DNA from 2 places in the Sutcliffiella sp. NC1 genome. Region 1 is predicted to be linked to the other one. Evidence: predicted binding sites of a transcription regulator. Region 1 holds the regulator's gene; the other holds the start of a gene.

The links. The regulator NrdR, encoded in region 1, represses ribonucleotide reductase genes. The targets are predictions, from matches to a motif close to AACACNATATATNGTGTT.
Region 2: O1A01_RS17600 (vitamin B12-dependent ribonucleotide reductase) is a predicted target of NrdR. The motif match lies at 2,925-2,942, and genes of this name have one in related genera.

Annotation. Positions count from the first base shown of each region.
Region 1 covers NZ_CP115153.1:3,725,502-3,736,413, reverse strand. Annotated here, with positions in the region: gene polA (DNA polymerase I) at 1-1,363, shown strand, start outside; gene mutM (DNA-formamidopyrimidine glycosylase) at 1,380-2,207, shown strand; gene ytaF (sporulation membrane protein YtaF) at 2,281-2,916, shown strand; gene coaE (dephospho-CoA kinase) at 2,967-3,566, shown strand; gene O1A01_RS19495 (glyceraldehyde-3-phosphate dehydrogenase) at 3,727-4,758, shown strand; gene speD (adenosylmethionine decarboxylase) at 5,096-5,470, shown strand; gene O1A01_RS19485 (cytosolic protein) at 5,660-6,061, shown strand; gene nrdR (transcriptional regulator NrdR) at 6,082-6,543, shown strand; gene O1A01_RS19475 (replication initiation and membrane attachment family protein) at 6,632-8,032, shown strand; gene ytxC (sporulation protein YtxC) at 8,257-9,090, shown strand; T-box leader at 9,156-9,396, shown strand; gene thrS (threonine--tRNA ligase) at 9,450-10,912, shown strand, end outside.
Region 2 covers NZ_CP115153.1:3,357,399-3,368,310, reverse strand. Annotated here, with positions in the region: gene gcvPB (aminomethyl-transferring glycine dehydrogenase subunit GcvPB) at 1-237, shown strand, start outside; gene O1A01_RS17615 (DinB family protein) at 424-918, shown strand; gene O1A01_RS17610 (rhodanese-like domain-containing protein) at 1,292-1,672, opposite strand; gene O1A01_RS17605 (lipoate--protein ligase family protein) at 1,816-2,652, shown strand; gene O1A01_RS17600 (vitamin B12-dependent ribonucleotide reductase) at 3,068-5,635, shown strand; gene O1A01_RS17595 (VanZ family protein) at 5,773-6,387, shown strand; gene O1A01_RS17590 (anti-repressor SinI family protein) at 6,463-6,600, opposite strand; gene O1A01_RS17585 (TetR/AcrR family transcriptional regulator) at 6,674-7,267, opposite strand; gene O1A01_RS17580 (pyridoxamine 5'-phosphate oxidase family protein) at 7,460-7,900, shown strand; gene O1A01_RS17575 (Ger(x)C family spore germination protein) at 8,084-9,178, opposite strand; gene O1A01_RS17570 (GerAB/ArcD/ProY family transporter) at 9,175-10,287, opposite strand; gene O1A01_RS17565 (spore germination protein) at 10,293-10,912, opposite strand, start outside.

The DNA.
Region 1 (10,912 bases):
AGCAGATGAGACAATATATGGTCGCGGAGCAAAACAGGCTGTACCTAATGAAGATATATTAGCAGAGCATTTAATTAGAAAAGCAACTGCGATGGAACAATTAAAAGATACATTTATAAAGGAATTAGAGGAAAATGAGCAGTTAGAACTTTTTGAGCAATTGGAAATGCCGTTATCCATTATTTTAGCGAATATGGAAGCGACTGGAGTAAGGGTAGATATAGATAGGCTAGAAAAAATGGGTGAGGATTTAGCTCAGAAGCTTGAGAAATTAGAAGAAACTATTTATGAACTAGCTGGGGAAAAGTTTAATATTAATTCGCCAAAACAGCTTGGTGTCATCCTATTTGAAAAATTAGGTTTACCTCCAGTTAAGAAAACAAAAACAGGCTATTCCACTTCGGTTGATGTTTTAGAGGCGTTAGCAGAAAAACATGAAATAATTCAACAAATCTTAAATTATCGTCAACTTGGAAAGTTAAAATCCACCTATATAGAAGGACTGTTAAAAGTTGTTCATAAAGATACTAGCAAGATACACACTAGATTTAACCAAGCTTTAACTCAGACAGGACGTCTAAGTTCAATTGATCCGAACTTACAAAATATCCCGATAAGATTAGAAGAGGGTAGAAAAATCCGTCAAGCGTTTGTTCCGTCGGAAAAAGATTGGGTAATCTTTGCAGCGGATTATTCACAAATTGAATTACGAGTACTTGCTCATATTGCTGGGGACGAAAAGCTAATTGAAGCGTTTAATGAAGATGCTGATATTCATACAAAAACAGCTATGGATGTTTTCCACGTAGGTGCCGATGAAGTAACTTCAAATATGCGAAGACAAGCAAAAGCAGTAAACTTTGGGATTGTTTATGGAATTAGTGATTACGGATTATCTCAAAGCTTAGGAATTACTCGTAAAGAAGCAAAAACATTTATTGACCGATACTTGGAAAGTTTTCCAGGTGTAAAACAATATATGGAAGATATCGTTCAAGACGCAAAAGATAAAGGGTATGTATCTACACTATTACATCGTCGAAGATATTTGCCAGAAATTACGAGCAGAAACTTTAATCTACGTAGTTTTGCGGAGAGAACGGCAATGAACACTCCTATTCAAGGTAGTGCTGCCGACATTATTAAAAAAGCGATGATTAACATGGCGGGTAGATTGAAGGAAGAAGGGCTCAAAACTAAATTATTGTTACAAGTTCACGATGAGTTAGTTTTTGAGGCGCCAAAAGAAGAAATGGAACTATTAAAGAAAATAGTTCCTGAAGAAATGGAACGAGCGATTAAGTTAGATGTTCCTTTAAAAGTTGATTATTCTTACGGACCTACATGGTTTGATGCAAAATAAAAGGTAGGGATTTAAGTTGCCAGAATTACCAGAAGTAGAAACGGTTAGAAGAACGCTCGTACAACTAGTAAAAGGGAAAACAATAGAAGAGGTGGAAGTTCGTTGGCCCAAAATGATTAAAGAGCCAGACGATGTCCAACAATTTGAGCTATTGCTTCGTGGCCAAACAATTTTAGATATAGGTAGAAGAGGTAAGTTTTTACTCTTTACGTTATCCGATTTTGTCATGGTTTCCCATTTGCGAATGGAAGGTCGATACGGTCTCTTTGCAAAGGAAGAACCGATGAATAAACATGTACATGTTATTTTTCGATTTACAGATGGAACAGAATTACGATATCAAGATGTACGGAAGTTTGGAACGTACCATCTGTTTAAACCAGGTGAAGAATTAAAAACAAAACCGTTAGTAAACCTTGGCCCAGAACCGTTTGATGAGAGCTTCACAGTAGATGTCTTAAAACAGAAACTACAACGAACAAATCGTAACATAAAGGCAGCCTTATTAGATCAATCCGTAGTAGTTGGATTAGGGAACATTTACGTTGATGAGGCGTTGTTTCGATCTAATATTCATCCAGAAACAATTGCAAGTAGTTTAACGGATGAACAAATGAGGACGCTACATCGAGAAATAATATTAACGTTACAAGATGCAGTGGAAAAAGGCGGTAGTACGGTACGTTCTTACGTAAATTCTCAAGGCGAAATAGGGTTATTTCAATTAGATATTTTTGTATACGGTCGTAATGATGAGCCGTGTAAAAAATGTGGCACGGTTATCGAAAAGTCCGTAGTTGCGGGTAGAGGGACACATATATGTCCTAATTGTCAAAGAAAGTAGAGCTAAAGGGATAAACACATCGAATGGGCTCCTGCCATATACTATGTTAGTGATAGTAAGGGAGGAGCTCGTTTTGATTCAGTACATGTCGCTTTTTCTTTTAGCTTTTGCCGTAAGTTTAGATAGTTTTAGTGTTGGTTTAACATACGGATTACGAAAGATGCATATGCCACTAAAGTCTCTGTCCATTATTGCTTTATGTTCGGCTGTTTCTTTATTACTTGCGATGTTTTTAGGTACAATTATAATGAATTTTATGTCGATCCAATTTGCTGAAACGATTGGTGGAGTTATCCTTATTTGTTTAGGGCTTTGGGTTTTATATCAATTTTTCCGTTCGAATGAGAAGGATTCGGAGTTAGTCGGAGAGAAATTGATCCTAAATTTTGAAATAAAATCATTAGGTGTTGTCATTAATATTTTGAAAAAGCCAACTGAAGCTGATTTTGATCGCTCTGGATCAATCACTGGATTAGAAGCATTTTTTCTAGGGATTGCACTTTCTCTAGATGCTTTCGGGGCAGGAATAGGTGCAGCTCTTCTAGGGTTTTCTCCGTGGGGAATGGCGATATGTGTTGCAATAATGTGCTCATTATTTGTTGTGTCTGGAATTAAGTTAGGTCGAGTATTTTCGAATGTTAGCTGGATTCAAAAGCTTTCTTTTCTACCAGGTGTATTATTAATTGTTATTGGGGTTATAAAATTATAAAGAGGCTGGGTGTTTAGAGCAGTCTCTTTTTTCGTAAAGGAGAGTTGGCCATGCCAGGAATTGTTATTGGGTTAACAGGTGGGATTGCCAGTGGGAAAAGTACGGTAGCAAACATATTAAAAGAAAAAGGAATACCAGTCGTTGATGCTGATATCATTGCCAGGGAAGTTGTCGAAAAAGGATCAGAGACGTTAAACAAGTTAGTAGAAACTTTTTCACCGGCTATATTACATAACGACGGATCGTTAGACCGTGCAGCGTTAGGGAGTATCATTTTTCATAATGAAGATAAACGTCAACTTTTAAATAGTATCATACATCCGAACATTAGAAAAAGAATGAAAGAAAAAACAGCTCAATATTTACAAGAAGGCTACTCAGTTGTCGTAATGGACATACCGTTACTATTTGAAAGTAAATTAACACATTTAGTCGATAAAACAATCGTAGTATATGTGGACGAAGAAGTGCAATTAAAGCGACTAATGGAAAGAAATATATTATCAAAAGATGAAGCGTTAGCAAGAATTCATTCACAAATGCCCTTAAAAGAGAAAAAAAACCTAGCCAATTTCGTCATCGATAACAACGGATCTCTAGACGAGACAACCACTCAATTACAAGAAATATTAAAACAAATTCAAGAATAGCTCACCATCATTACACTCGCCATTAAAGGTGAGTTTTTTTAGTTTAAAAAGTTAATAATCGACATATATTTCTGATGACACAACAAAAGTTATTGTGTTATACTAATTACAAGAATTATAGTTTATAAGTATAACATATATATGAAAAGGGGTAATTGTAATGATGGCAAAGGTTGCAATTAATGGATTCGGACGAATCGGGAGAATGGTATTTAGACGCGCAATCCAAGAGGGGAACATCGATATCGTTGCAATCAATGCGAGCTATCCAGCAGAAACGTTAGCTCACTTAATTAAGTATGACACAAATCACGGTCGTTTCGATGGAGAAATAATTCCCGAAAATGATGCATTAATCGTGAATGGCAAAAGAATTCAATTAGTAAATAATCGTAACCCAGAGGAATTACCATGGGAAGAGCTTAATATAGATATCGTCATTGAAGCTACTGGTAAATTTAATTCTCGTGATAAAGCCGCGCTTCATTTAAACGCAGGGGCAAAAAAAGTAGTACTAACAGCTCCAGGCAAAAATGAGGATGTCACCATTGTAATGGGCGTAAATGAAGAAACGTTAGATATCGAGAATCATGAAGTGATTTCAAATGCATCTTGTACAACGAACTGTTTAGCTCCCGTTGTAAAAGTGTTAGATGAGCAGTTTGGAATTGTAAACGGTTTAATGACGACAGTTCATGCATATACGAACGATCAAAAAAATATTGACAATCCACATAAAGATTTACGTAGAGCTCGTGCATGTGCTCAATCTATTATTCCGACATCGACAGGGGCTGCGAAAGCGTTATCTTTAGTTTTACCGCACTTGAAAGGTAAACTACACGGGATGGCGCTAAGAGTACCAACGCCAAACGTATCTTTAGTGGACTTAGTAGTAGATGTTAAACAAAGTGTTACGGTTGATGACGTAAATGATGCGTTTAGAACGGCTTCTATCGGATCATTAGAAGGAATCGTTGATGTAACAATGGAACCACTTGTATCTATTGATTTCAATACAAACCCTAATTCAGCGATCATTGATGGGCTATCAACGATAGTGATGGAAGGTAATAAAGTAAAAGTTTTAGCTTGGTATGATAACGAATGGGGATATTCTTGCAGAGTAGTGGACTTAGTTAATTTTGTAGCAGAAAAAATGTTTCAATCCGAAAAAGTAGTAGCGGGATAAATATAAATAGACTTTTGAAGTGACTAGTGAGTATAATCATTAGTCACTTTTTTACGTAATCGTTATGAAAAAATTGTAATGTCATTTACTTATATAAAAAAACAGTTGTGACAAGCTACATATTAAAAGTATTAACCCCCCTTCATTTATTTAAAGAAAAAGTATTGAAAAAAGAAAATAAACAAAGTATACTATGATTCGTGAACTTCTTGAAGCGGTAATGTTTCTACTTAAAGGGTTAGGACCTCTCTGGACTAACTTTCCCCCGTGGTAGGAATAATTAAACGGAGTTTTTGAAAGAAATTCATGTAAAAAATAATAAAAGGGGGAACGTGAGATGGAAACTATTGGTCGTCACGTTATTTCAGAGTTATGGGGTTGCGATTTTAACAAGTTAAATGACATGGATTATGTAGAAAAAACGTTTGTGGATGCTGCACTTAAATCAGGAGCAGAAATTCGTGAAGTAGCATTTCATAAATTTGCACCACAAGGAATTAGTGGTGTTGTTATTATTTCTGAATCTCATTTAACGATTCATAGCTTCCCGGAGCATGGTTATGCAAGTATTGATGTGTATACATGCGGAGAATTAGACCCGAATATTGCGGCGAATTACATTGCCGAAGCGTTAGATGCTAAAACACGTGAAACAATTGAGCTTCCACGTGGTATGGGCCCAGTTGAAGTAAAGAAAGCAAAAGCACTTTAAAAGATGAAGAAAATGAATTAAAATGGAAAGAGGTGTATATGCACCTCTTTTTCTTATGGTCTTTTCTTTAATAATCTTTCTAATAATCACGTTATTCTTCGTGATAAGTAGAAAATTAAAGAATTTTTCAAATTAGGACAAGCTGTAAATAAATACATATACTCTAAAGTTAGGGGTTGTCATATTTTTATGTCAATTGGACAAAAGCTAAAATCATTTTTTTCTACTCAAACAGAAACGAGAGAGAATCATATAGATGAACAATTAAAAAGTCGATATTATAAAACGACTACTAAAAAAGCAATCGAAGCTATAAAAACTGTTATCCATCAAGAGGATGGGTTAACTGTAAAATCAGTTTCCGAAGAACATGGTGAGATAGCTGTTGAAGTTCGTAAAGGAAAAAAAGCTTTTATGATTATTACTGTCATTTCTGTAAGACCTTTCGAAACGGCAATCGATTTCTCTGTTACAACGGAAACAGTACTACCTTCTGATTTTGGCTATAGTAGAAAGTTAATTTTTATAATGTATGAAAAGCTTGGTAAGCAATTAACATATGTCGGTTCAGGATTAAATGCAGAAAAGTAAAAGAACGGAGTGAGAACTAAATGAAATGCCCAACATGTAATCACAATGGAACTAGAGTTTTAGACTCTCGTCCAGTCGAAGAAGGACGTTCCATTCGCCGTCGTAGAGAATGTGAAGCTTGCTCCTTTCGATTTACTACATTTGAAAAAGTAGAACAAATGCCTTTAATCGTTGTGAAGAAAGAAGGGGTACGTGAAGAATTTAGCCGTGAAAAGGCATTGCGTGGTTTAATACGTGCTTGTGAAAAAAGACCAGTTCCTTTAGAAAAGTTAGAAGATATTGTTATTAACGTTGAAAAAGATCTACGGAATATAGGTGTGTCGGAAGTAAATAGTAATACCATCGGTGAAATGGTCATGGACCATTTAGCAAAAATTGACGAAATTGCATACGTTCGTTTTGCTTCTGTTTATCGACAGTTTAAAGATATAAATGTATTTTTAGATGAACTGAAGGAGCTAATTGAACGCGAAAGAAAATAACGATAGAAAAAGAGCTTAATGATAGGCTCTTTTTCACGTATTTCAGATATTAAGTTGTAAGTTTGGATGATACGAAGGAGGGATCAAGTTGACGAGGTATTGGAATGAACTAATCCCAATTGATCGCTATGTTGTAAAAGTTAATGGGCTATTGCAAGAAGCTGATAGGAAAATTATTACGATGCTGTACCAACCTTTGATTGGGTTTCGAGGTTACAGTTTATTTATGACGCTTTGGAGTGAATTGGAACAAGATCGTCTTTGGGGAGAAGAGTCTACTCACCATAGTATCATGACGACTATGCAATGTAACTTAAAGGATATACATCAGGAGCGCTTAAAACTTGAAGCAATTGGACTGCTGAAAACGTACGTGAAAGAAGAGGAAAATGTAAGAACCTTTATTTATGAATTACAACCCCCTCTTACTCCCGAAACCTTTTTCTCTGATCCGATGTTAAATATATATTTGTATAACCGTCTTGGAAAAAGTAAGTATGTGAAGGTGAAGAATTTCTTTAGTGATGAAATAATACCTAATACGTTTCAAAATATTACACGCTCTTTTCATGAGGTGTTTGCATCTATCCAGGCTGAAAGTATGATGACACAAGTAACTGATGAGGTGTTAGAAGACTCAAAGCTTGATGAAGATCTGGAATGGATTACGAAAAAAGATGGGAAAGAAATTGAAGTAAAGCATGAAGGTTTTGACTTTTCTCTGTTCTATGCAGGTCTTTCAGAAGTTGTCATACCACGAAAATCCATTACACCGAAAGTGGAAGAAGCTATCTCAAAATTATCATTTTTATATCATATTGATCCTATTACGATGAAGGATATTGTCATGAATGCTATTGATGATGACGATACCGTTAATATAGAAGAGCTAAGAAAAGTAGCTAGAGATTGGTACCAATTAGAAAATAAAGATGGACTACCAACATTAGTCGAGCGTACGCAACCAGTTCATTTAAGAAAAATGGATGATAAAAAACCGAAATCAAAAGATGAGCAGTTAATTCAAATGTTGGAAAATGTCTCCCCAAAACAACTGTTGACTGATTTCTCAGGTGGGGATCCTTCTATATCGGACTTGTGGATTGTGGAAGATGTGATGTTTAAGCAACAACTTCCAGCAGGTGTTGTGAATGTACTTCTGTACTATGTTTTATTAAAAACAGATATGAAATTAAATCGAAATTACGTGGAGAAAATAGCTAGCCATTGGGCAAGAAAGCGAGTTACAACTGTTATCGAAGCGATGGAGCTAGCAAAAGCAGAAAACCGCCAATATCAAAATTGGGCAAAAACAAAACAAACCAAATCAAATACCACAAAGCAAACGAAAGAGACCCCTAATCGTAATCGTTTTATAAGTGAAAAAACGAAAGAAGAAGAGGAGAAAGAAACCGTTAGTGCTCAAGAAGAAAATAAGCGAAAACTCGCAGAACGTCTAGAAAAACTTAAATTAAATAAAGGTAAGTAAACGTTAGAGCACATCCCTCTAGCGTTTTTTTGTACACACAGTCAAAAGGAGGCTCGACTCCCTCCCCGCGGAAAGCAAGTGTCTGTAGCGACGAAGTGCAACGGGTTAACTTAAACACCTGATTTTAGAGACGCAACGTCCCTTCATGTTTTTATAAAGATTTATCATTTTTTAATACTTTCCCCCATATACATAGAAGCAGGTGTAATAAAGGGGGGACAAACTTGTTTGAGATTTCCTTTCATGATGAAACTGATGCAAGTATTGTTTATAAGCAACTTAAAAATTGTTTCGTAAAAAGTGACAGTTCACTTTCTTTACATAACGAAAAAATTTGTATGGAAATGCATGAGTTGAAAAAAATAAAGCCAAGTATGATTGAGACGTTAAGATGGTTTGTAAAGAAAAAAGAACAACAACGGGCATTGTCAGTGTTAGAACACTCCTTTTTCTATAAGGACATAGAAGAGCAAGAACAAATTTTATCCATATTACAAAGCATTCTAAACGGAGAAAGAGACGACATCCCTAATCTGCCATCGCTAGTAGAAAGAGACCAAACATTAATTAAATCGCTACATTTATTGTTAGAAAATCCAGTTTCATTTTCATTCGAATCTGTATTAACTTTCCGACTTAAACATTATTTTGACTCGTTGTATCAATTTATTGAAGCGGCTATTGATGAGTATAAAATGGAACAGGAATATCAAGCGTTTATTCAACAATTGAGAGAGGTGTTATTTTCAGCTGAATCAAAACTAGATGAAGTCCATTTAGTGTATGAAACACACTTTGAATTTTACGATAGCCAACAAAATTACTTATCGAAAGATCACTTAAAAAAATATATTAACAGAACTCATTTTAATAATTATGCCTTTTATATTGATTCAGTCGTTTTGGCTCCATTAGTGTCAATAGCTCCAAATAAACTTTATTTATACACAGATCATATGGATCATCAACTTGTCCAAACGATCCGAAACATATTTCAAGAGCGTGCTACAATAAAACCGTATCAACACTTTCCGCTAAAAAAAATGAAAGTTGAGTAATCCACTACTTGATTTTATTGTGTAGGGAGAATATAATTACCTACATATTCATTTTAATTTAAAAGCGAAAAGTAATGATAAGGACAATAGTAGTTAAATACGAATTTCAGAGAGGGAAGACAAGGCTGAAAGCTTCCTATTACGATTTAAGTACTTACCACCTTTAAACTTCAACAGCGAACCTTAATAGCAGTAGTTGTTGACGGCAGTTCCGTTACCCAAACTAAGCCATTATCTGTATATTTTGTTTGCAGAGCAATGGGAATTAGGGTGGAACCACGATGAGAATAATAACTCGTCCCTTTTTATAGGGGCGAGTTTTTTATTTTAATAAATAATAATAACAAGAGGTGATTAGGATGTCTGAATTAGTAAAAATTCAATTTCCAGACGGAGCGGTAAAGGAGTTTGAGCGTGGTACGACAACAGAAGATATTGCGGCATCCATTAGCCCAGGTCTAAAGAAAAAAGCCATCGCTGGAACTTTTAACGGCGAACAAATAGACTTGCGTACTCCAATAAACGAAGATGGTCAAATTAGTATTATTACACAAGATGGTGAAGATGCTTTATCTATTATGCGTCATAGCACTGCGCATCTTATGGCTCAAGCTATTAAACGTATTTATGGAAAAGGCGTTAAATTAGGTATTGGTCCTGTTATTGAGAACGGCTTCTATTATGACGTTGATATGGAGCATGCATTAACTCCAGAAGATTTACCTGCAATTGAAAAAGAAATGAAGAAAATAGTGAACGAAAACTTTGATATCGTTCGAGTGGAAGTTTCTCGCGAAGAAGCACTTCGTCGTTATGAAGAGATTGGCGATGAATTAAAATTGGAACTTATTCGTGAACTACCCGAAGGAGAAACAATTACAATTTACGAACAAGGTGAATTTTACGACCTTTGCCGTGGTGTACACGTTCCTTCTACTGGGAAAATTAAAGAATTCAAGTTACTAAGTATCGCTGGTGCTTACTGGCGAGGAGATAGTAAAAATAAAATGCTTCAACGTATTTATGGTACTGCGTTCTTCAAAAAAGCGGAATTAGACGAACATTTACGTTTATTAGAAGAAGCAAAAGAACGTGATCACCGTAAACTTGGGAAAGAATTAGACTTGTTCTTCAACTCGCAAAAGGTTGGGCAAGGACTCCCATTATGGTTACCGAAAGGGGCAACAATTCGTCGCGTTGTCGAACGTTACATTGTAGATAAAGAAATTAAATTAGGTTATGACCATGTGTATACTCCTGTAATGGGAAGTGTAGAATTATATAAAACTTCTGGTCACTGGGATCACTATCAAGACGGTATGTTCCCACCGATGGAAATGGACAATGAACAATTAGTACTTCGTCCGATGAACTGTCCTCATCATATGATGGTTTATAAAAACAGCATTCATAGTTATCGTCAGCTTCCAGTCCGTATTGCTGAGCTAGGAACAATGCATCGATATGAAATGTCTGGTGCATTATCAGGTTTACAACGTGTTCGTGGAATGACATTAAATGATGCACACATTTTCGTTCGTCCAGACCAAATTAAAGACGAATTTAAGAGAGTAGTTCATTTAATTCAGGAAGTTTATAAAGACTTTGGAATAAACGATTATTCCTTCCGTTTATCATATCGTGATCCTGAAGATACAGAGAAATATTACGATGATGATGCAATGTGGGAAAAAGCACAAAGCATGTTAAAAGATGCAATGGATGAAATGGAACTAGATTATTTCGAAGCGGATGGTGAAGCTGCGTTTTACGGACCAAAGTTAGACGTTCAAGTTCGTACAGCTTTAGGAAAAGACGAAAC
Region 2 (10,912 bases), 370 kb from region 1:
TATCATCCACCAACAATCTACTTCCCGCTTAACGTGGAAGAGTGTATTATGATTGAGCCGACTGAAACAGAGTCTAAAGAAACGCTAGATGAATTCATTGAAGCGATGATTCAAATTGCAAAGGAAGCAGAAGAAAACCCAGAAATCGTTCAAGAAGCACCACATACTACTGTAATTGGTCGCTTAGACGAGACGATGGCTGCGCGTAAACCAATATTACGTTATCAACCAGAATAATAAAGAAGACCGAGTGATCGGTCTTCTTCTTTTATATGTGAAGGTAGGCATCTTTTCAGGGACATTAGAGATGGCTTATAAACATTTGTGTTGAGGCTAAAACATTGAGTGTTATTCTTCATAAAACGTACTAAAATCAATTATAATAAAGTAAGCGTAATCATTTATTAAAGGAGATGAGTCAAAATGTACTATGAACAAACCAAACAGATTCGACAAGATTTATTACATAATATTGAGAAATTAAATGAGCAAGACCTTATTAAAAAACTCGACGGGTGGACGATAGGAGAAATATTAGAGCACTTATATCTTACTGAAAGGAAATTTGTTGGCATTATAAAGGAAGCTGTAGCAATACAAATGAATCAGAAAGAAAAAGCTAACCCCGATTTTGACTTGTCTTTTCTTATGGACCGTACGCGTAAGATTAGTGCTCCTAATGACATTTGTCCAACAGGTAATACGTATGGCAAAAATGAATTAATCCAATTATTAAGTGAATCAAGGGAAGAACTAGATGAGTTTGTAAGATCAACTCCATCCAATGATTGGAACCAGTATACTAGTCCCCACCGATGGATGGGGGAATTAACAGTTGGAAAGTGGATTGAACTAATCGGTTTTCATGAAAAACGCCATATACATCAAATAGAAGAAATATTACAATCATCGAAATAACAAAAGACTGCTCAAGGTTTTGAGCAGTCTTATAATATTTGTAATTACAATTTTACTTTGTTACGTCTAGCTCCGGCGGCTAGGTCCGGCTCAAACTTCGCTTTTCCTCCGTACGATAAGTCAACATCAGCTCTCTATCGTTCGCTGTGTTTCCTTTATCTCCTGCGGAAAAGCTCCAGTTTGATTGGACCTGAACGAGCCGCCTCCGCTTTTGTTCGTCTAGCTCCGGCGCATTGACCCTATCAAACTTCCCGTTCCGTCCGTGCGATAAGTCAACATCGACTCAACTAACGTTTCCCAAAGTGTTTCCTTTATCTCCTACCGGAACAGTCCAGTTTGTACGGGTCAGGGCGATGCGCCTCCGCCTTTGTAATTATTTCGTTTTAATCTTTCCTGTCCATTTTTTAAATCCGCCTTGTAATTGGTAAAGCTCTTTATAGCCTTTACGATGCAGCATTTGTGCTGCACGGCCACTACGCATAGAGTTTTGACAATAGAAATAAACTGGTTTGTCAGGACGGATCTCATTCATACGCATTTTTAACTGAGATAACGGAATATTTCTAGCACCTAAAATATGGCCACCATCAAATTCCTTCGGTTCTCTTATATCAATTAACTGTGCTTTACGGTACCCTGCACGGAATTCTTCCTCAGATAGTGTTTTTAATATTTTTCTTTGATAGAAATAAACAATAACAGAATAGATAATAATCGCAACTACTATTCCAAGTAAAACATATAATGATGTCAACGTATTCAACCCCTCTTTTCTATGTGTACTAAATAATTATATAAAAGGTTGTCGAAAAAGTCATCTTCTAACTAAAAATTTTGCGAGTTAGTATATCTTTTGCTAGACTTACATTATATACATAGTAAGAGAGGAAAACATAAATGGCGAAAGAAACTTGGAGATATATTGATTCTGGCAACCAATCCCCATTTTTTAATATGGCTCTTGATGAGGCCTTATTAGATTGGCATAGTGAAGGGAAAATCCCTCCTACCATTCGATTTTACGGATGGAACCCACCTACGCTTTCGATTGGCTACTTTCAAAAGGTAGATAAAGAAATTAACATGGATGCAGTCAAACAAAATACGTTAGGGTTTGTAAGAAGACCAACGGGTGGACGAGGTGTTTTACATGACAAAGAATTAACATATAGCGTTATTGTGTCCGAAGAACATCCAGAAATGCCTAAAACTGTTACAGAAGCTTATCGAGTCATTTCAGAAGGCATATTAGAAGGGTTTAAACAGCTTGATTTGGACGCTTATTTTGCCATTCCGAGAACTGAGGAAGAAAAAGATGGATTGAAAAATCCCCGGTCAGCAGTATGCTTTGATGCGCCTTCATGGTACGAGTTAGTTGTTGAAGGTAGAAAAGTAGCAGGAAGTGCCCAAACGAGGCAAAAAGGTGTTATTTTACAACATGGCTCGATTTTACTAGATATAGATGAAGATTTGTTGTTTAGTCTTTTTGTATATCCCAACGATCGTGTAAAAGAACGAATGAAACGGAATTTTAAAAATAAAGCAGTTGCAATTAATGCTTTAAGAAAAACTCCTGTTTCGATGGAAGAAGCTAAAATAGCTTTTAAAGAAGGATTTGAAAAAGGGTTAAACATTCATCTAGAACGTTATGAACTTTCTGAAAGTGAAATACAATATGTAGAAAAGCTAGCAAATGAAAAATACGCTACAAAAGAATGGAATTTTAAAAGGTAACGAGTTAATTCTCGGTACCTTTTTATTTTTACCGTCGTTAACATGATTACAATTAAAAGTAAACATGTTTTGACGAAAAAAATATTTATTTTTATTTTGGATATCGATTTCGAGAAAGCTTGATACATCAAGTTATTAATAGTAGTGGATATTTTTCAACCTACAAAATATCGCAAAATTCGTCATGAAAAGGATTAAATCTTAATTTCTCTCATTTTATCTCTGTTTTTTTATTATTTAGCGATTTGACAAATAGAGAAATAGTAGGTCTTGAATCAATATGTTGTGTTCTTGTTGATAAAATATATACTATATATAGTTGTTTTATGTTGAAAGTTCATCAATAGATGTGTTATTTTATGATTATACTTTTAAATAGTCATATAGAAGATTAGTAGAATAAGGAGTTGTGATGATGGTTATATCACTTAATGAACAATCAAAGCTGAATAGAGAGAAATTAAATAAAGATATTCAGCAATTCCCTCAAGTACATGAAATTACTGACGACATGAAGCTTACTCATAAAGGTGTTTCTCGTTTAGTAATGTTAGATAGATACGCTTTTAAAGATACAGAAAAGCGTACACTGTCGGAAGGCGACTTTGTTGTGCTAACGATAAAAGAAGATCCAAAATTCCCAGCAAGAGGATTAGGATTTATACAAAGTATAGATTGGACTACCAATAAAGCAAAAGTTTTAGTAGAAGAAGAATATCGTGGTGTACTATCAAAAGAAGTAGAAATAGAAACAGGAATCGTAGAACGGTCTCTTGATGTTATTGAAAAACCTCTTGAGATCTTCTACGAACAAATTGCAAAAAGAAATGCAACAGGTTTAGCATCAGTAGAAAAAACGGAAGAAAAACGTAAAGAATGGACTGAGAAGTTTTACCAGGAGCTAGTATCAATGAACTTTGTACCAGCTGGGCGCGTATTATATGGGGCTGGCTCAGGCACGGAAGTTACATTCTTTAACTGTTACGTAATGCCTTTCGTTCAAGATTCACGTGAAGGTATTTCCGAGCACCGTAAACAAGTTATGGAAATCATGAGCCGTGGTGGCGGTGTAGGTACAAACGGATCGACACTTCGTCCAAGAAATACACTAGCTCGCGGTGTAAACGGTAAATCATCTGGTTCTGTTTCATGGTTAGATGACATTGCTAAACTTACACATCTTGTTGAGCAAGGTGGATCCAGACGCGGAGCTCAAATGATCATGTTAGCCGACTGGCATCCTGATATTATTGAGTTCATTATTTCAAAAATGCAAAATCCTAGAATACTACGTTATTTAATTGAAAACACAAACGATGAAGGTATAAAAAAGGCAGCGGAAGATAAGCTGAAATTTACACCGTTAACTCTACAAGAAGAGTCAATGTATCAAGGTATTGTAAATTACAAACATATTCCTGGATACGGTGGTTTCAGTGAAGGGATTATTAGAGATGCAGAACTTAAGTTAAGAGAAGGCGGAACATACTCTGTTCACAATTCGGAGTTCTTAACAGGAGCAAACATTTCCATCTGCTTAACAAAAGAGTTCATGGAAGCAGTTGATACCGATAGTGAGTACGACCTTCGTTTCCCAAGTGTTGAAAACTATTCCAAAGAAGAAATGGAACACTACAACAACGAATGGCATCAAGTAGGTGACGTTCGTGAGTGGGAAAAGCAAGGTCACGGCGTACGTGTGTATCGCACAATTAAAGCTCGTGAACTGTGGAATTTAGTTAATATTTGTGCAACATACTCCGCAGAACCAGGAATTTTCTTCATGGATAATGCGAATGACATGACAAATGCAAAAGCATACGGTCAACAAGTTGTAGCAACTAATCCATGTGGAGAACAGCCGCTAGCTCCTTACTCTGTATGTAACTTAGCAGCGGTAAACCTTGCTGAAATGGCAAATAAAGAAACAAAAACAGTCGACTTCGAAAAACTAAAGCGTACAGTAGAAGTCGGAGTAAGAATGCAAGATAACGTTATTAATGCAACACCTTACTTCTTAGAAGAAAACAAAAAGCAAGCGTTAGGAGAAAGACGTGTTGGTTTAGGTGTTATGGGGTTACATGATCTTCTCATTTACTGTGAATCTGTTTACGGTTCAGATGAAGGTAACAAATTAGTTGATGAAGTATTTGAAACGATCGCAACAACTGCATACCGCGCTTCGATTGAGCTTGCGAAAGAAAAAGGTAGCTTCCCATTCTTAGTTGGCGAAACAGAGGAAGAGACAGCTAAATTACGTGAGGCGTTTACACAAACTGGTTTCATGAGTAAAATGCCTGAAGATGTTAAAGAAAACATTAAAGCTTATGGAATCCGTAACTCTCACTTGTTAACTGTTGCTCCTACAGGTTCTACTGGAACGATGGTTGGAGTATCGACAGGATTAGAGCCATACTTCTCCTTCTCTTATTTCCGTAGTGGTCGTTTAGGGAAGTTCATGGAAGTAAAAGCTGATATCGTTCAAGAATATTTAGATCGTCATCCTGAAGCTAATCCAGAGGAATTACCGGAGTGGTTTATTTCCGCAATGGAATTATCCCCAGAGGCGCACGCGGATGTTCAATGTATTATCCAAAATTGGATTGATAGCTCTATTAGTAAAACAGTTAATGCTCCTAAAGGATATTCAGTAGATCAAGTAAAGAAAGTATACGAGCGTCTATATAAAGGTGGTGCAAAAGGTGGTACGGTTTACGTGGATGGTAGCCGTGACACACAAGTTCTAACTTTAAAAGCAGAGGAAAACTTTGCTGGAGATGTAACAGAACAATTAGAGATGGTGGAAGAAGAGAAAAAGCCAGTAGTACTAGTTGAAACAATTCATGACCTGCGCTCGACTAATGTTACTTTCGGTTCTGAAGTTGGTAACACTTGCCCAGTTTGTCGTGTAGGGGAAGTAAAAGAAATTGGCGGCTGTAACACGTGTACGGATTGCGGCGCGCAATTAAAATGTGGTTTATAAACGTTTGAGAAATTAAGTAGCTCGTCCTAACGAAAAAAGATGTTAGGACGAGCTACTTTTTTAAAAGTAATATTCCAAATTGTGGTATTATTAAAACTGCAATTAAATTACATATAAGATGAAGTAACGGAGGGAATATGAGTTTAATACTGTTATATGTATACAAAATGATAGAGTATATGGTAATTGCTGTCCCTTTTTATATAATAGGTAGATTTGTTTATATGAAAAGGAAAAAACAACAAGCAAGTGTAGGGCGAGAGTTGCTATTAGGCTTTTTTTCTCTTTACATCATTGCAGTAGCATCCCAAACGATTATTCCAAAATGGGATGCGGGGATTATTAGTTCGACGGGAGAATTTTATTTTAATGTACAATGGTCAAATGAAATAGCTAGCGTCAATATCATCCCGTTTCGGACACTTTTCCTATATCTTCAAGCAAATCCTAACATAGACAATTGGAGTAGTTTATCAATGGTTAATATATTTGGGAATATGTTTGTTTTTACACCGATTGGAATTTTCGTTCCTCTTCTTTATCGAAGAGTGCGTTCGCTTAAAAAGATATCAGTAGTTGCTCTAGCGGTTACATGTTTCATCGAAATAACACAATTATTTATCGGACGAAGTACAGATATTGATGATGTTATTTTGAACACAATTGGAGTTATGATTGGTTATGGGATGTTTGTCTTTATTAAAAGGAAGATTAATAGGAGATTAAAGGGGAATAAGAAAGTTTGGGGATAGGGAAATATACAGTAAATAAAAGACTAGAATACTAGATGTTCATTCTAGTCTTATTGCACCACAATCATCTGAATTCTATCGGTCATTTATGCTCTTTTCGTGCAAAAATTCCTTCACTTGTTCTATCGTTAAGCCAATTTCTTTCGCGATTAAAAGAAGCTCAATCCAGTCTGGGTCTAGCATATCATAACTTTTTTCCTTTACCGTTTCCATTCAAATCATCCCCAATATTAAAGGCTAGTAAAACAACCTAAGCACAGTCTTTCTCTAGTAGAAACGAAATATGTTATTTAACTTGCAACCCGTATAATAAAAGATCAACAATTTCTCTTGCTAATTCCTCAGGCTTTTTTTTATCTTGAAACAAATAAGTGGCAGTAAGACGTTCCATAATACCAACTAAACTCTCTGCAACCGTACGCATTTCCACATTCGTCCGAAAGTATCCATCTCTCTGTTCAGACTCTAAGTTTTCCGTGATTAGCTGGACAATATCATTTTTTATCTCTTCTGCATCATCAGACAGATAAAGTCCAATTTTAGTTAAGCTTCGATTGTCATAAAAAAATTGAAAAATTGCAGTTAAGCCGATGGCAATTCTTCCTGGAAGGGAATCTAATTCTAGCCCTGTTTCTAGTCGGCTTTTTTTCGTAAGGAGAGCAAATTTGTTTCGAAACAAGCCAACTAATTCCTGAAATATTGCTTCTTTACTAGGAAAATAAAGATAAAAGGTAGGTTGCGTAACTCCAGCTTTTTTCACAATTGTGCTTATTTTCGTTGAGAAATATCCATGTTCTGCAAATTCATCAGCTGCTATCGATAGTAATTGAGCCTTACTATGCTCGCCACTGGAACCTTGCTTACGGCCCCTTTTTCCCATTATGTAAACCCTCATTCCATTATATTACTCAAGAGTATTATCTTATAAGAAGTTTAATCTCGTCAAGTTGTTTTTTACAAAATATTTCAAATAGTTCATAATAATGTTAAAGTTCGATTAGAAGTAAGAGGTACAAGAACAAATAACTTTAAATGATAATTAATGAACTTTTTTTAAAGAGAGGTTTTAAAAGTGAAAATTATTAAAGATAAGAAAAGAAGTTTCGATTTGGAACAGTTCCTAGCTAAGCCTTTGTTCGCGCATTTGTCGACAGTCGAAGAGGACTTTCCAAGAGATTCCCCAGTTTGGTTTCTTTGGAATAATAACATACTTTGGATTATAGGGACTTCTTCCGATAGTTTTCCAAAGAGAATAAGGGTAAATAGAAACTGTGCTATCGGTATCGTAGATTTCGACGTGAAAACCGGTCTCGTATTGCATGCGGGTTTTAGAGGTGTTGCCACTGTTGAGCCATTTAATCATACAATTGCAAATCGATTGTTGGCGAAATATTTAGGAGAGAATATGGAACAATGGGATCCACGATTTAAACATTTGGATGACAGTAATGTTTTAATACGTTTCAAACCTGAGACGGTAGTGGTTAGAGATCAATCATATAGTATTAACTAATCGTATAGTTGATTTATAATTAATATTCGATATAAGACTAGAAGAAATTCTATAATTCCTTCCCGCGTTTTGCCATGTATAAGAATTAGTGTTCTCCCACCTCCACGGTATATATAACATCTGTTTAGGTGGGAGATAACGGTTTATTCTAATGGTTTTTATTAACAACCCTCTACTGAAAAGTTAACTAATTGTTCCAGGTGAGACAATTGTTACTTTTACATTCGTTTTAATTTCAGCATCCTTTAGAACCTTGTTCCAGTTTTCTTTTGTCCAGTTGCTACTATTTCGTACTTTTACTTTTTCTCCTAACCCAATTGGATCAATTTCTAACTCTTGAAAGTGCTTAATTACTTTTCTTAGCTGTTCATTCAGCTGCTCGCTCACTTTTTGTTCTAATTCCACTTGGTTTTGTAACGTATCCAACTTTTTATGCCCCTCGTAGTCAATTACACTTCCGTTAACAAATAAATTAGTTGAAATAGTTAAGTTTTGTAAATCTCCATTTGTTTCAATTAATATTCGGGTTTTGACAAATCGTAATGTCGTAACCCCTTCATTTAATGAAATGCTCATATCAGGAATGTTTCTTCTTTTTTTTAATGCTTCTACTAATTTTGCTTCTTCGGGACTTATAGTGGAAATAAATTTATCCCCTTTAAATAATGCTACTCTCGTAATTTTTAGCGAGTTTTCATTGATTACTTCTAAGTAAGGGGTGGTAGGATCTGAGATATTGTCTGTAAGCCGATAAATAAAATCATGTATTGTAGTAAAAGGATTAAACGCGACTGCTATTCTCGGTGTTAATAGTTCATTAAGGTACACATTAATTTCAGGCTTGTCTTCATATGGTAGCGAGAGAGCTTCTTCAGCAGAACCACTAATAACAGCGACGAACACATTAGCCCCGACGTTAGGATCTCTATAAAGATGTTCAATCGTCTCCCAAATTCCAACTTTAGCGGCATACTCCTCACTAAACAATAATACCCTTAATTGAGCTAGTGATAGTATTTTTTCAGATATTGTTGACATTTCTAACACTGCCTGATGTGGAACTTCCACTGTTGATGTCCCTTGCTGTACTTTTTCTTTTTCTTCCTCTCTCGTAGGAGAAAGTGTCATAGTTACTTTTACTTGTCTTTCATCAACATAATCAAAACCCATTATCCCAACCATCCCTAAATCTTCTATAACCGGATACTCTACATTTGGATTTTGACAACTAACTACAATAGGTAATAACAAAAAGGCGATAAGAAGTTTCGGTTTCAAGAAGTGAACCCTCCTTTACGAGAAGATTTATCCATTATATTTTTTAATAAATAAGTGATCATTAATAGATAAGGGATAGCTAACATAAAGTACCCATAAAAAATATTCCATTCATCGAAAAGAAGTAGTTGTATTTGGAAGGGAATAGGGCCGTTAAATAGTATCCATGATAGAAAAGCGACTGCGTAAAGATGCCAAGTACGATTTTTATTTTTGGAGAAAATAGCATCAAATCCCTTTTTAGAGATCCATAAATACGCTGCAGAAGTAGATAAAATTAAAAATGCCCAAAGTGAGGTGCCGAAAACCTCTACTCTTTCTATAAACGGTAGTTTTACAGCTTGAAATAGATTAAGTAGAGGAAATAGCAAATTAGTAAGCTGCCATTCAGAAAAGTAAACTACGCTAGCTAGCGATATAATAACGTATATAATAACTACAATCCAAATACCAATGCTAGCATGTAGAAATGCCCTTTTTTGATCCATGATATAGGGAAAGAAAAATGCTAATATGCCAAAACCGAAAAACGCTTCAAATCCATAATGGATAGACTTGCCCCATTCCAATAAACTTACTTCCCATGTAGGAATAACATTAACCCAGTGCCCAGCTTGAAATGCCCACTTTGTAAAAATCATCATCCAGGCTGTAAAGAAAAAAGAAAACATACAAAACCGAGCAATAGATTTTATTCCCCCTAGGACAATGGTGACTAATGGAATGTAAAGAGCAATAGACATAAATGATACTGTATAATTCGGTAATGCAACCGTTTGGACTAGTCTTAAGTATGAATGAATTACATTACCTACTTGTAAAATTCCATAAAATATAATTAATAAATGAACAATTGTCCCTAAAATTTTCCCCCATAGTTTCTCAATAACAATAAAAAAAGGGTCATTTGGGAATTTTCTTCCTATATAGACAATTGGGAAAATAGAAATATTGGCAATAACACCTAACAAAAAGGGGACAATCCATTGGTTGTTTCCGACATTACTAATGTCCTTTGGAAGGGTTAAAAGCCCAATTCCGATCATAATATTTTGTACGAGGAATATAACATGGTACTTATTGAGTTTTTTAAATCTTCCCTTGTCCATGGACATTACTCCTCATCTAGTGGTTTAACAAGATCTTTTTTTGCTCGTGAAATTCCAGGTCTCTTTGTCATATACTTAACCGGCGCTCGGAGAACACTATTTAATAAATCAGACCATTTTCTTGGAATGACTGGCGAAATAAATGGAGAGCCAAGTGACGTTAGGTTGGAAAGGTGATTTATTAACCAAGCGAGTGTTACCATTTGCCCAAACATTCCAAGCACACCTGCAGCAATTATAAATAAATAGCGAATAAGGCGTATTGCGTTACTCATTAAAAAGTTTGGAGATATAAAGGATAGAAGAGCAGTAGTTGCAACTAGTACAATTAATATATTACTTGCAAGTCCAGCCTCTACAGCAGCCGTTCCGATAACAATACCGCCTACAATACCAATTGTTTGTCCAATCTTTGTAGGCATTCTAGAACCAGCCTCCCGAAGTATCTCAATAACTAGTTCAATGATAAGTACCTCTAATACAGGTGGAAAAGGTACTCTCGCCCTTGAATCAGCTAGTATAGATAAGAGTTGCGGAGGCAACATTGCTGGATGAAACGTCAGCACCGAAACATATGTTGACGTGAGTAAAATGGAAACGAAAAATCCAAAAAGGCGTAAAGTCC